Regions from separate parts of the Streptomyces longisporus genome, predicted to be linked through region 1. Evidence: riboswitches for the same ligand, from Rfam matches in the RefSeq annotation. Region 1 holds a riboswitch; the other holds the start of a gene.
What was found. Region 1 has a riboswitch for cyclic di-AMP ahead of ABD355_RS27900 (M23 family metallopeptidase). Riboswitches for the same ligand answer to the same signal wherever they lie in the genome.
Positions count from the first base shown of each region.

Region 2: another riboswitch for cyclic di-AMP. It lies ahead of ABD355_RS28655 (transglycosylase SLT domain-containing protein); the one in region 1 lies ahead of ABD355_RS27900 (M23 family metallopeptidase).

Region 1 is NZ_BAAASG010000012.1:461,102-468,161, forward strand. Features, by position in the region: gene ABD355_RS27880 (dihydrofolate reductase family protein) at 28-1,158, shown strand; gene ABD355_RS27885 (alginate lyase family protein) at 1,359-2,582, shown strand; tRNA gene ABD355_RS27890 (tRNA-Met) at 2,679-2,752, shown strand; gene ABD355_RS27895 (PP2C family protein-serine/threonine phosphatase) at 2,860-3,942, shown strand; cyclic di-AMP (ydaO/yuaA leader) riboswitch at 4,107-4,263, shown strand; gene ABD355_RS27900 (M23 family metallopeptidase) at 4,276-5,292, shown strand; gene ABD355_RS27905 (aldo/keto reductase) at 5,401-6,351, shown strand; gene ABD355_RS27910 (PrsW family intramembrane metalloprotease) at 6,364-7,060, opposite strand, start outside.
Region 2 is NZ_BAAASG010000013.1:135,114-142,173, forward strand. Features, by position in the region: gene fahA (fumarylacetoacetase) at 1-995, opposite strand, end outside; gene ABD355_RS28640 (carboxylate--amine ligase) at 1,238-2,506, shown strand; gene ABD355_RS28645 (NAD(P)-binding domain-containing protein) at 2,575-3,777, shown strand; partial or broken gene ABD355_RS28650 (HAD family hydrolase) at 3,912-4,712, shown strand; gene ABD355_RS28655 (transglycosylase SLT domain-containing protein) at 4,892-5,374, opposite strand; cyclic di-AMP (ydaO/yuaA leader) riboswitch at 5,379-5,552, opposite strand; gene ABD355_RS28660 (polyprenyl synthetase family protein) at 6,229-7,060, shown strand, end outside.

The DNA.
Region 1 (7,060 bases):
GTCCGTCGCCGAGAGTGAGCGCGTCCGATGCCGTATCCGTACGTCCTGCTGTCCGCCGCCGTCTCCCTCGACGGCTACCTCGACGACACCGGCCCCGAGCGCCTGCTGCTCTCCAGTCCGGCGGACTTCGACCGCGTGGACGAGGTCCGGGCCTCCGTGGACGCGATCCTCATCGGCGCCGGCACGATCCGCGCCGACAACCCGCGCCTGCTGGTCAACTCACCCGAGCGCCGCGCCGCCCGCGTGGCCGCCGGACAGCCGGAGTACCCGCTCAAGGTCACCGTCAGCGGCTCCGGCGACCTGGACCCCGACGCCCATTTCTGGCACACGGGCGGCGAGAAGCTCGTCTGCACGACCGACAAGGGCGCCGAGCGCGCCCGCGCCCTCGGCCTCGCCGCCGACGTCGTCCCGCTCGGCCCCGACCTCGACTGGCGCCGCCTCCTGGAGCATCTGCACGAGGTACGCGGCGTGCGGCGCCTGATGGTCGAGGGCGGCGGCACGATCCACACCCAGCTCCTCCAGCAGGGCCTCGCCGACGAGCTCCAGCTGGTCCTGGCCCCTCTCTTCGTGGGCGACCCGGACGCCCCCCGCCTCTTCGGCCCCGGCGCCTACCAGCCCGGACGCCTGCGCCTGACGGAAACCCGGCGGATCGAGGACGTCGTCCTCATGCGCTACGAGCCCACGGCCCCCGGCACCGGTCCGCTCCCCACCGCCGCCGACCGGCACTGGCTGGCCCTCGCCTGCGAGCTCGCGGCGCTGTGCCCGCCCTCGCGCACGGCCTTCAGCGTCGGCGCGGTGATCGTCGCCGCCGACGGCACGGAACTCGCCCGCGGCCACTCCCGCGAGGGCGACGACCCGGTCGTCCACGCCGAGGAGGCGGCCCTCGCCAAGCTCGACCCCGCCGACCCCAGGCTGGCGACGGCAACGGTCTACAGCAGCCTGGAACCCTGCGCCCACCGCGCCTCCCGCCCCAAGCCCTGCGCACGGCTGATCCTCGACGCGGGGGTACGCCGGGTGGTCACGGCCTGGCGCGAACCGGACACCTTCGTGACGGGGGCGGACGGGAGCGGGCTGCTGGCCGGGCAGGGGGTCGAGGTGGTCGTACTGGGGGAGTACGAGGAGCGGGCAAAGGCACCGAACCGGCACTTGCTCCGGTGACCTCTCGGCCCGGGTCGGCACTTCCGACCCGTCCGGCGTTTGAGGACGAGGCCGTTCAGGCCGAGGGGGGTCTGGGGGCGCAGCCCCCAGCACCGCAAGACACACAACTCCCCGCACCGGCCGATCGGCCCAACAGATCCTGCGCCCGCCCCCCGGAAGGGCGACCCTGACCGTACCGGCCGGAGGCGATCGCGGAGGTAGTGCCAGTGAGGTCAGTTCCCAGACGTGCGGCGGCAGTTCTCCTCGTCCTCCTGCTGACGGCGCTCGTCGCCTCCTGCGGCACCGACCCCGGCACCCGCACCATGGCGAGGGCGCTGCCCCCGGGCGCACCGTTCACCCACCCCGGCGTCCTCGTCAGCCAGGCCCAGCTGGACGTCGTACGCAAGAACGTCATCGCGGGCAAGCAGCCCTGGCTGCAGGCGTTCCTCGACATGCGGGACAGCAAGTACGGGTCGTACAAGTACACGGCCCAGCCGACCGCGGTCGTCAACTGCCCCTGGGGCGGCAAGGGGGCGAAGGGCTGTCTGGAGGAGCGGCAGGACGCCATCGCCGCCTACACACAGGCCCTTCTGTACAGCGTCACCGGTGAGCGGCAGCACGCCCTCAAGGCGCGGGAGATCATGGACGCCTGGTCGGCGCAGCTGAAGCGGCACACGGCGCAGGACGCCCAGCTGCAGGCCTCCTGGGCCGGGTCGACCTGGGCACGGGCCGCGGAGATCATCCGGTACGCACCGGGCGCCGGCTGGCCCGCCGACCGCGTACGGCGGTTCACGGCCATGCTGCGCACCGCCTACCTCCCCGAGGTCACCAGGGACCTTCCCGACTACAACGGCAACTGGGACCTCGCGATGACCGACGCCGCCATCGGGATCGCCGTCTTCACCGACGACCACAAGACCTTCGACGCCGCCGTCAAACGCTTCCGTGGCCTGGTGCCCGACTACTTCTATCTGCGCAAGGACGGCAAGATCCCGCTCACCCCGGCCGGCTCCGACGCCAACACCGTGCAGAAGCTGGAGACGTACTGGTTCAAGGAGACGAAGTTCGAGGACGGCATCGCGCAGGAGACCTGCCGCAACTTCAAGCACGTCGGCTACTCCCTCGCCGCCACGGCGCACATCGCCGAGACCGCCTGGCACCAGGGCGTCGACCTGTACGGCGACGTCAAGGACCGGCTGAAGGCGGCCCTCGACTTCCACGCCCGCTACGAGATGGGCGCCAAACCCCCGCGCTGGCTGTGCGGCGGCAGGGTCGTCGGGAACATGGGCCCCGACCTGGAGGTCGCCCTCAACCATCTGGAGAACCGGCTCGGCACCCCCGTCCCGGCCGCCCACAAGCTGGTCGAGCAGACCCGCCCGGCCGGCACCGACGACCTCTTCGTCTCCTGGGAGACCCTCACCCACGCGGACAACCCGGCCGCCTGACCGAGGCCTGCGGACCCGAAAACGCAGGTGAAAGAGGGCGGACCCAAACCCTGGCGCAGACAGCCCCGCGGATGGCGTATGCTGGTGACACAACGACGCGGGGTGGAGCAGCTCGGTAGCTCGCTGGGCTCATAACCCAGAGGTCGCAGGTTCAAATCCTGTCCCCGCTACTCAAGGCTCAGGGCCGGAGTCCAGTCACTGGACTCCGGCCCTGAGTGTTTCCCCCGGTCGGGTCATCCGGCTCGCCCCGTGCCGCCGTACCGGGAAACCTGGAGGGGTGGAGCAGGAGGGGCCGATCTCATACGCACGCACCTTCGTGCGGCTGCTCCCGGCGCTGCTGATCGTCGGCGGGACCTTCTACGACTACCTCACGCCTTCGCGGTTCACGGCAGGCCCCATCTTCACCGCCGCCCCCCTGGTCGCCGCCCCGCTCTACTCGCGCCGCGGCACGCTCCTCACCGGCCTCGCGACCGTCCTGGTCGTCACCGCGATCCATGCGCAGGTGGGCATCCTCCTCCAGGTGGAGGCGATCACCGAGCTGGCCACCATCGCGACGGTCTCCGTCCTGGCCGTCCTCATCAACCTCCTCGTCCGCCGCAGCCGCGAGGAACTCGCCTCGCAGCGCGAGATCGCCGAGGCCGTCCAGCGCGCGGTGCTGCCCGAACCCGCCGAACGGATCGGGGCGTTCGCGATCGCGGCACGGTACGAGGCCGCGCAGGCCGATGCCTCCATCGGCGGGGACCTGTACGCCGTGCAGGACACCCCGCACGGCGTACGGCTGGTCGTCGGCGACGTGCGCGGAAAGGGGATGGGGGCGGTGGCCGCCGTCGCCGTCGTCATCGGGGCGTTCCGGGAGGCCGCCGAGCAGGAGGCCACGCTGGAGGCGGTCGCGCAGCGGCTGGAGCGGGCGCTGGAGCGGGAGGCGGCGCGGCGCGCGGGCATCGAGTTGTTCGAGGGGTTCACCACCGCCGTGCTCGCCGAACTTCCGCACGGCGAGGGCGTCGTCCGCATCGTCACTCGCGGCCACCCGCCCCCGCTGCTGCTGTGCCCGGACGGCACCGTGCACACCCTGGACGCCCGCGAGCCCGCCCTGCCGCTCGGCATGGGTGACTTCGGGGGCCGGCCCGACCGCGCGGAGGAGATCGCGTTCCGCAGCGGGGCCACGCTGCTGCTGTACACCGACGGGCTGTCCGAGGCACGGGACGAGCACGGGCGGTTCTTCGAACCCGCGGACCGGCTCGCCGGCCGGGTCTTCCACGAGCCCGCCGCGCTGCTCGCCACCCTCGCGCGGGAGGTGCGCAGATACGCCGGCGAGGCCATGGCGGACGACATGGCGCTGCTCGCCGTACGACGGCCCTGAGGTTTCTGAGGCGCGGTCAACTCGCCCGTTTTTCGCCGTTCATGCGCCGTCTGTCCAGGTCAGAAAGGTTAATGATCAAGCAGAACACCTTGGAAACGACACCCCGGGTCTATTAACGTTCGATAACGCAGCGCGGTCGTCCCAGCCGTCACAAGAGGCGGCTCCGTGCGCACGCGCCGAATCCCGCAAGGGAACCGGGGAACCACCACCCTGGGGTGAATCGCGCCGACACCGCCGTGGCAGCACGGCAGGTATACGCGCGTAGGAGACCTTCCTGCTCCGAACCCGTCAGCTAACCCGGTAGGCGAGAAGGAAGGAAAGGAGCACGCCCACGTGGCGTCCAACCCGCCTGCCCCGGCAGCCCCGTTCGTGCCGAGCACCGAACCCTTCGGCTTCGCCGGCCGACGCACCGACGAGGGCCCCTGGGAGGAGTGGAATCCCACCGAGGACTCCCTCGCCCCGGTCCGCGGCCGGCACCGCGTCGCCAAGCAGCGCGGCGGGGGACTCGCCCGCAGCTCCACCGTCCTCGGCGTCGGCGTCATAGCCGCCGTCGGCGCGGGCGGCATGGCCAGCGCCAACACCGGCAAGCCGCCGGTGTCGATCTCCATGCCCGATCTCGCCTCCGTGAGCCATGTGTTCGGCGGTGGCTCCGACGCCCCCAAGGGCTCCGCGACCGCGCTCAGCGACGTCGCCACCACCTCCGCGGGCACCGCGCAGGGCGCCGGTGAGGCGCTGCGCGACCGGATCATGGCGCAGGCCGCGTCGCAGCAGGTCCAGATCGACAGCAAGAGCCAGGCAGCCGGCGAGGCGGCCCTCGCGCAGCAGATCGACGAAGCCGCCGCCAAGGCCGAGAAGGACGCCGCGGCCAAGGCCGCCGCCGCGAAGGAGAAGGCGGAGGCGGCGGTCAAGAAGGCCGCCGAGGACGCGAAGCTCGCCGAGCTGGCCAAGCAGTACACGCTGCCGGTCGTCTCCTACACGATCACCGGCACCTTCGGTCAGTCCGGCTCCATGTGGTCCTCCGGCTACCACACGGGCCTCGACTTCGCCGCCCCCACGGGCACCCTCATCAAGGCCATCCACTCCGGCACCATCACGGAGGCCGGTTGGGCGGGGGCGTACGGCTACCGCACGATCCTCACCCTCGACGACGGTACGCAGCTCTGGTTCTGCCACCAGTCGTCGATCAGCGTCAGCGTCGGCCAGAAGGTCAGCACGGGTGACGTCATCGGCCGCATCGGCGCCACCGGCAACGTGACCGGCCCGCATCTGCACCTGGAGGTCCACCCCGACGGCCAGGCCACGGGCATCGACCCGATGCCGTGGCTGCGCAGCAAGGGCCTCAACCCCTGAGACCCGTACGTTCTCCGTCCGTACCCGGAGTGCCGTAATCCGCTTGTTTACGGGATCTTTGCGCCCGCCGCGGAAGACCGGCCTTCGGGGCGGGCGTTGACGTAGAGCATGACTTCTCCTTCTCTGCGCAAGCTCGGCTCCTCCGGCCTCGAGGTCTTCCCGCTCTCCCTGGGCGGCAACGTCTTCGGCTGGACCGCCGACGAGGCCACCTCCTTCGCCGTGCTCGACGCCTATGCGGCCGCAGGCGGCAACTTCGTCGACACCGCCGACGCCTACTCGGCCTGGGTCGAGGGCAACCACGGCGGCGAGTCCGAGACGATCATCGGCAAGTGGGTCAGGGCCCGCGGCAACCGCGACGACGTGGTCATCGCGACCAAGGTCAGCCAGCACCCCGACTTCCAGGGCCTGTCCGCCGCCAACATCAAGGCCGCCGCAGAGGCCTCGCTGCGCCGCCTCGACACCGACTACATCGACCTCTACTACACCCACTTCGACAAGCCCGAGGTGCCGGTCGAGGAGATCATCGGAGCGCTCGACGAGCTGGTGAAGGAGGGCAAGGTCCGGCACATCGCCGCGTCCAACATCTCCGCCGACCGGCTGCGCGCGTCCCTGGAGTTCTCCGACCGCGAGGGCCTGGCCAAGTACGTGGCCCTGCAGCCCCACTACAACCTGGTCTCCCGCGACACCTACGAGGGCGAGCTGCAGGACCTGGCGGCCCGCTACGGCCTGGCCGCCGTCCCGTACTTCTCCCTCGCCGCCGGCTTCCTCACCGGCAAGTACCGGCCCGGCACGACCGTCGACAGCCCGCGGGCCGGCGGTGCCGCCAAGTACCTGGAGAGCGAGCGCGGCCGGCGGGTCCTGACCGCCCTCGACGAGATCGCCCAGGCCCATGACGCCGCGGTCGCCACGGTCGCCCTGGCCTGGCTCGCCGCCCAGCCGACGGTCGCCGCCCCGATCGCGTCCGCGCGGACGGTGGAGCAGCTCCCGGCGCTGCTGGCGGTGGGCGAACTGGCGCTCACCGAGGCCGAGGTCGCCCGCCTGACGGAAGCGTCTGCCTGACCTGCTCGGGCTCTACGACCGGTACGGGTTGTACGCGGGATTCGGCACCGCCGGGTACCCGTACGCCCCGTACACCGGCCAGGGCGGCGCCGCCACCGGCACCGGGGGCGCCGTCATCCGTGCCGCGTGGTCCAGCGCCGGGCGCGCCACCTCGCGGCGGCGCCACAGCTCGTGCAGCAACTCCCGTTCCCTGACGACGAAGTCGGCGCCGGCGCGGCCACGGCGCCCCCGGTGCCGCAGGAAGGCCAGGGAGGTCGCGTACGCCTCGTACTGGGCGACCTCGCGTGCGGCGGGCTTGCCGAGGTGCCGGGCGGCGTGTTCGCGGGCCAGTCGGCGGGCCCGCATCGAACCGAGGGCGTAGGGCTCGGCGGGGGTGAGCCAGCCCGCGACGGCGTATGCGGGCAGTTCCTCGCGCACGGTGCGCAGCTCGCGCTGGCGGGTCCAGATCACCAGCCAGGTCAGCAGGCCGAACGCGGGGACCATGAAGGCCGCGTACACGGCGAAGAAGCCGTACTCGCCGAAGTTCGAGGAGCCGTTCCAGATCGCGTGCATGCTCATCGCGAGCAGCAGGCCGCAGAGCGGGACGAGGACGCGCCGCAGGTGCTGGCGTTCCGCGGAGAGCGCGGCGATGCCGAAGCCGATGCCGGTGAGGACGGTGAACAGCGGGTGGGCGAACGGGGACATGATGATGCGCACGAAGAACGTCGCC
Region 2 (7,060 bases), on a different contig from region 1:
CGCAGGGAGGCGCCGTTCACCGTCATGTGGGCCAGCTGCTGCGCGGCCGTCCAGTACATGGTGGAGAACGGCGGCTCGGAGACGACGGAACCGTTGATCGCGACGGAGATCCGCAGGTCGTACCCGCCGGGCTCGCCCCCCGAGTCGGCCGCGTCGTCCAGATACGGCAGCAGCTCATGGGTCCGCTCCGGGGGCGCCACCCGCGCGTCCTCCAGTGCGTCCAGCGGGGTGATCCACGCCGACACCGACGTGGCGAAGGACTTGCCGAGGAACGGGCCGAGGGGGACGTACTCCCATGCCTGGATGTCGCGCGCGGACCAGTCGTTGAGCAGGCACAGACCGAAGACGTGCTCCCGGAAGTCGCCGAGCGCCACCGGCCGCCCGCGCTCCGAGGGCACACCCACCACGAAACCGACCTCGGCCTCGATGTCCAGGCGGACGGACGGCCCGAAGACGGGCGCCGCATCGGCCGGGGCCTTGCGCTGCCCGGACGGCCGTACGACGTCCGTGCCCGACACCACGACCGTGCCGGACCGCCCGTGGTAACCGATCGGGAGGTGCTTCCAGTTCGGCGTCAGCGAGTCCGCGGCGTCCGGGCGGAAGATCTGGCCGACGTTGCGGGCGTGGTCCTCGGAGGCGTAGAAGTCGACGTAGTCCGCGACCTCGAACGGGAGGTGGAGCGTCACCGACGCCAGCGGATGCAGGAAGGGTTCGACCGCCTCCTGGTGCGCCGGGACCGTCACCCACGCCGTCAGGGCGCGCCGCACGTCCGACCAGGTGGTGCGGCCCGCGGCGAGCAGCGGGTTCAGCGAGGGCTGCACGAGCAGGGAGGCGTACGGCGAGCCGAGCGCGCGCGCCGCCGCGCCCGCGTCGAGGACGTGGTCGCCGAGCCGGACGCCGACGGTCCGCTCCGTCGAGCCGGCAGGGGAGAAGACGCCGTACGGAAGGTTGTGCGGACCGAAGGGATCGCCCTCGGGGACATCGAAGGGGGGCATGGGGTGCTGCCTCACTCTCACTGTGTCGCGAACCGTCTGTCGTGTGCCACCTGCGCGAACCGTTATACGGCCGCTGGGTGGCCGCGCCACACGTTACGGCCGCGTGGCCCGTCTTGGGCAGTGTCTAAAGAGTTTGCAATGTCCGAATTGGGCTTGTCGGACGTGGCAATTCCGGCTTAGCGTCCTTTGGGGGACACGGACGGGGTGGGTCCGGTCCGTAGGGGGGACGCGTGGGGGGACCCGTGGCCAGCAGCACGCGCAGTGTGCCTTTCGCGGCCGACCGTGAAGTGCCCGGCCTGATCGTCAAGTTCGGCGACTACCCGCTGCACCACGGCGGTGTGGGTGCGATCCGCAGCCTGGGCCGCCTGGGCGTGCCCATGTACGCGATCACCGAGGACCGTTACACACCCGCCGCCTCCTCCCGCTACCTCGAGAAAGCCTTCGTCTGGCCGACCACCGGCACGGAGGACCCCGCCCGTCTGGTGGAGGGCCTGCTGCGTATCGGGCGCCGCATCGGCCGCCCCACCGTCCTCGTCCCCACCGACGAGGAGGCGGCCGTCCTGATCGCCGAGCACCAGGACGAACTCGCCGGCCGCTTCCTGTTCCCGCGGGTCGAGCCCGCCCTGCCGCGCCGCCTCGCGAGCAAACAGGGCCTGCACGAACTGTGCGTGGAACACGGCATCCCGAGCCCCACGGCCGCCTTCCCGCAGTCGTACGACGACATCGTCACGTTCGCCGAGAAGGCCCGTTTCCCGGTGGTGGCCAAGAACCGTGAGGCGTTCGTACGGCGCAAACGGCCGGCGGTGAACGGCACGACGCGGATCGCCACCCGCGAGGGCCTGCTCGGTCTCGCCCGCGACTGGGGCGAGTGCCCCGGGGTGATCCTCCAGGAGTACCTGCCCAGGGAGGACGCCGAGGACTGGATCGTGCACGCCTACTTCGACCAGGACTCCACCCCGCTCGCGATGTTCACGGGCGTGAAGGTGCGCTCCTGGCCGCCGCACGCGGGGATGACGGCGAACGCGTACGTGGTCGACAACCCGGAACTCGCGGACATCGCCGCGCGTTTCATCAAACAGATCGGCTTCAGCGGCATCATCGACCTCGACCTGCGCTTCGACCGGCGCGACGGACAGTACAAACTCCTCGACTTCAATCCACGCATGGGCGCCCAGTTCCGGCTCTTCGAGAACGAGTCGGGGGTGGACGTCGTCCGCGCCATGCATCTCGACCTGACCGGCCGCTCCGTCCCGGAGGGGGAACAGCGGGCCGGCCACCGGTACATCGTGGAGAACATCGACCTGCCCGCCCTGCTCGCCTACCGCCGCAGCGGCTATACGACGCCGCACGCACCGGCGCACGCGAGCGGGACGGAGCTGGCCTGGCTCGCGGGTGACGACCCGCTGCCGTTCCTCACGATGCTCGCGCGCTTCGTACGGCCGGGCGCGAAGCACCTGTACCAGCTGTGGCGGACCAACCGCCGCGGCAGCACCACCAGTTCGGGCGGCTAGCCGGACCGGTCAGCAGCCCGAGACGAACCACACGAAGTGACGAAGTGAGCGTCCTGGGGAGGGACTTCGTGATTCAACCGGTTGCAGTCATCGGCGCCGGGCCCTTCGGCCTGTCCACCGCCGCCCATCTCCGAGCCCGCGGACTGCCGGTCCGCGTCTTCGGCGAGCCCATGGTCAGCTGGCGCGACCACATGCCCGCCGGAATGCTCCTCAAGTCGACCCCGGTCGCCTCCAGTCTGGACGCGCCGCAGCAGGGCCACACACTCGCCGACTACTGCGACGCCGCCGGCATCAGGCGGCTGGTGACGGACGAGGACATCATCCCCGTCGAGACCTTCATCGCCTACGGCGAGTGGTTCCAGCAGAAGCTGGTGCCCGAACTGGAGCAGGTGCGGGTGGTGTCGGTCGACCGGCGGGGGGGCGGAGGCTTCGAACTCAAGCTGGACTCCGGCGAGTTGTTCACCGCCCGCGCGGTCGTCGTGGCGACCGGCCTGTCCGGCCTCGCGCACCTGCCGGCCGAACTGGCCACCGCCGCCGCGGACGGACCCACCCCCACGGGCCCGGTCTCCCACAGCTCCCAGCAGCACGACCTCACGCGCTACGCCGGCAAGGAACTGATCGTGATCGGCGCCGGCCAGTCCGCGCTGGAGACGGCGGCACTGGCGGCGGAGGCGGGCGCACGGGTGCGGGTGGTCTCCCGCGGCCGCGGCAGGGTCGCCTTCGGCGCACCGCCGTGGAAGCAGCCGAAGCTGCGCCCGGAGTCGCCCTTCGGCCGCGCCTGGTCCCTGTGGGCCCTCAGCTACTACCCGCACCCCTACCGCTATCTGCCGGCCGAGGCCCGCCACTACCTGGTGCGGCGCGTCCTCGGTCCGCTCGGCGCATGGTGGCTGCGCGACCGCTTCGAGGGGAAGGTGCAGGTCAGCGAGGTCGACCGGATCGTGCGGGCGGACGCGGCCGAGGGCACCCCCAAGCTGACGGTCCGCACCCACGCGGGCCGCATCCTGGATATGTCCGCGGACCATGTCATCGCGGCCACCGGATACCGGGTGGACATCGCGGCCATGGACTTCCTCGGCCACGAGCTGCGCACGCGTCTCGCGGTGAGCCGCGGCACACCCAAACTGGGCGCGGGATACGTCTCCTCGGTCCCCGGCCTGTACTTCACCGGCCTGCCGGCCGCGGCGTCGTACGGCCCGGTGATGCGCTTCGTGTGCGGCACCGAGTTCGCCTCTCCGAGGCTGGCCAAACACCTGGCGGCAGCGCACGGCTAGGCAGCGGCCGCGGGCCCCTGCCTGACGATGAAGAGCCCACAAGGATAAGGGAGTTGAGCGAGGGACGGTGGGGCAATCGGCCGTCGTCCGGTTCGCGATGAGTCGGTGGGGCGTCCTGTCCGTATTCTCTGATCATGGCCGCACCCACCGCATATGCACTCATCGCCACCGACCTGGACGGCACGCTGCTCCGAGGCGACGACACGCTCTCCGACCGGTCCCTCGCCGCTCTCGCGCGGGTCGCCGGGGCCGGCGCCCGGCACCTGGTCGTGACGGGCCGGCCGGCCCCCAGGGTGCGGCCGCTCTTCGACCAACTGGGCAGCAGGGGGCTCGCGGTGTGCGGGCAGGGCGCGCAGGTGTACGACGTGGGCGCGGACCGTCTGCTGTGGTCCGTCACCCTGGACCGGGAACTGGCCGAGACCGCCCTCGGCAAGATCGAGGCCGAGGTGGGCCAGGTGTACGCGGCTGTCGACCAGGACGGTGTGGAGGGACTCACGCTCATCGAACCGGGCTACCTGATGCCGCATCCGACGCTGCCCGCGGTCCGGGTCGACCGGCGCGCCGACCTGTGGTGCGAACCCATCAGCAAGGTGCTGCTGCGCCATCCCGACCTGTCCGACGACGAGTTGGCGGCGACGGCGCGCTCGGTGGTGGGTTCGCTGGCCACGGTCACCATGTCGGGGCCGGGGACCGTCGAACTCCAGCCATGCGGCATCACCAAGGCGACGGGCCTCGCACTGGCCGCCGCGCACCTGGGGCTCGGCCCGCAGCAGACGATCGCCTTCGGTGACATGCCCAACGACATTCCCATGTTCGACTGGGCCGCCCACGGCGTCGCCATGGCCAACGCCCACCCCGAACTCAAGGCGGTGGCCGACGAGATCACCCTGTCGAACGAGGACGACGGCATCGCCGTCGTCCTCGAGCGACTGTTCTTCGAGTTCATGGAACTCGACGAGCTCCATGAACTCGGGGAACTGGGGGAACTCCAAGCGGCCTCGGCGAAGTCCGGTGCGGTTCGGCAGCGCCCTCAAGGGACGCGGGGAACCGCACGACCAGCCACGACGACGCCGCAGAGGAAGGACGGCACATTGCCGCACATCCCGCGGAGCGCTCAGTAGGCGCCGAACACGTTGTCGATCGACCCGTACCGCGCGGCGGCGTACTTGCAGGCGGCCGTGATGTTCGCGATCGGGTCGAAGGGGTTCATCGCCGTGCCGGGCACATGGTAGGCGAGGAACGTCGGGTCGATGACCTGCAGCAGTCCCTTGGACGGGGTGCCGGCGACCGCGTTCGAGTCCCAGTTGTTGATGGCGGCCGGGTCGCCCGAGGACTCGCGGATGATGTTGCGGTAAATGCCGTTGTACGTCCCCGGGATGCCGTTCTGCTTCATGACCTGGAGGGCGCCCCGGATCCAGCCGTCGAGGTTGTCGGCGTAGCCCATCGACTTCACGTTGGCGACGGTCGGGGTGGCCGCGGACGCGCTGTTCGCCCCGATGAGCGGGAGGGCGAGAACGGCGGCACCCGTACCGGTGACGGCGAGCTTGCGGGCGAGGCGGTTGCTTCTGGGACGACGGTGCTGACCTGTTGCAGGCATGGCGGGATCCTCTCCGTCGCCTGCGAGGTGAGCTGTCGGGTTCGGGCGGGGAGATGCCCGGCCGCGCAGCCGTACGGCAACGCGACTTCACCCCTAGCCGGCCCGGGACGATGCCCGGTCCGGCGGCCTACCTGGTTCCCCCGCTCCTGCCGTGCGAGTGAGTTGGTCGATGGTCGTGCCCGGGCGGCGGCAGGATTCGGCGTCCACCCGACTGGCCGGGAACGTATGCGAGAGCACATGGCGGGAACAAGTGTCGGCTTCACAGATCACACCTATTGACCTTGGGCTGAGGCTTATGGGGCACTTGATCCTTTGCGGTTGCCAAGGCTCAACTCGCGTACGGGGGAGGGGAACCGGCGAGGGGGCCGCGCTTGTCGGTCCGAGCCGCCGTGTGAGTCAAGTCACCGGCATCCGCAAGAACGGCAAATAGGGCAATGACCCCAACTCGTGGTCAACCAGCCGTCCATCGCCTCATTGGGGGGCGAAAGCGGAACCTGGCGTGTGGTGCACGTCGTTGTCATGACGGTCGCCCGTCGAGCGCCCCGTGCCGGGATCCGGAGGTCCTCGTGAGTCGTTTCGTGAGGGAGGGGCGATCGGGCGTGCCGACTCGTACGGACGCGCCGGGGGACACGCCGAGAGGCGCGTCGGCCGACACCCCGATAGACAAGTCGATAGATATTCGTTCTTATCGGTTGATCAAAAACATACCGGTCGTGATCCGATACCGCCCAGGCTGGACGGGTGGGCGGCATCGGTGATCGAAAGGTGACCGGATACGCTGACTTGAGTGATGTCAGCGACCTATCGACAAACCGTGTAACCGCCAGTAGACACCAGCAGACAGGAGACCCCTCGTGACCGTCGTCGGGCCGTTCGGGCTGAGCGTGCGGGACCAGGCTCTGGAAGCCGATGTCCAGGCCGGATTGGCGGCCGTCGAGGAAGGTTTGCTCGAAGCCACCAAGAGTGAGGTGCCCTTCATCACGGAGGCCGCCCAGCACCTGGTGCGGGCGGGCGGGAAGCGGTTCCGTCCGCTGCTCGTGATGCTCGCCGCCCAGTTCGGCGACCCGTACGCGCCGGGGGTCGTGCCGTCGGCCGTGGTGGTGGAGCTGACCCATCTGGCGACGCTGTACCACGACGACGTGATGGACGAGGCCGCCGTGCGGCGCGGCGTGGACAGCGCCAACACCCGCTGGGGCAACTCGGTGGCGGTCCTCACCGGCGACTTCCTGTTCGCGCGCGCCTCGCACATCCTCGCCGACCTCGGGCCCGAGGCGGTCCGGGTGCAGGCCGAGGCGTTCGAGCGCCTGGTCACCGGGCAGATCCTGGAGACGGCGGGGCCGCAGGACGGCCGGGACCCGGTCGACCACTACCTGGACGTGCTCGGCGGCAAGACGGGCTCGCTGGTGGCCGTGTCGTGCCGCTTCGGGGCGATGATGTCGGGCGCCGACGAGACGGTCGTGGACGTGCTCACACAGTACGGGGAGCGGCTCGGAGTCGCCTTCCAGCTGGCGGACGACGTACTGGACATCGCCTCCGAGTCCCGAGAGTCCGGCAAGACCCCGGGCACCGACCTGCGCGAGGGGGTTCCCACGCTTCCGGTGCTGCGGCTGCGGGAGCGGGCGGCCCGGCTGGGGCTTGCCGAGGACATCGCCCTGTGCGAGCTGCTGGACTCCGACCTGAGCGACG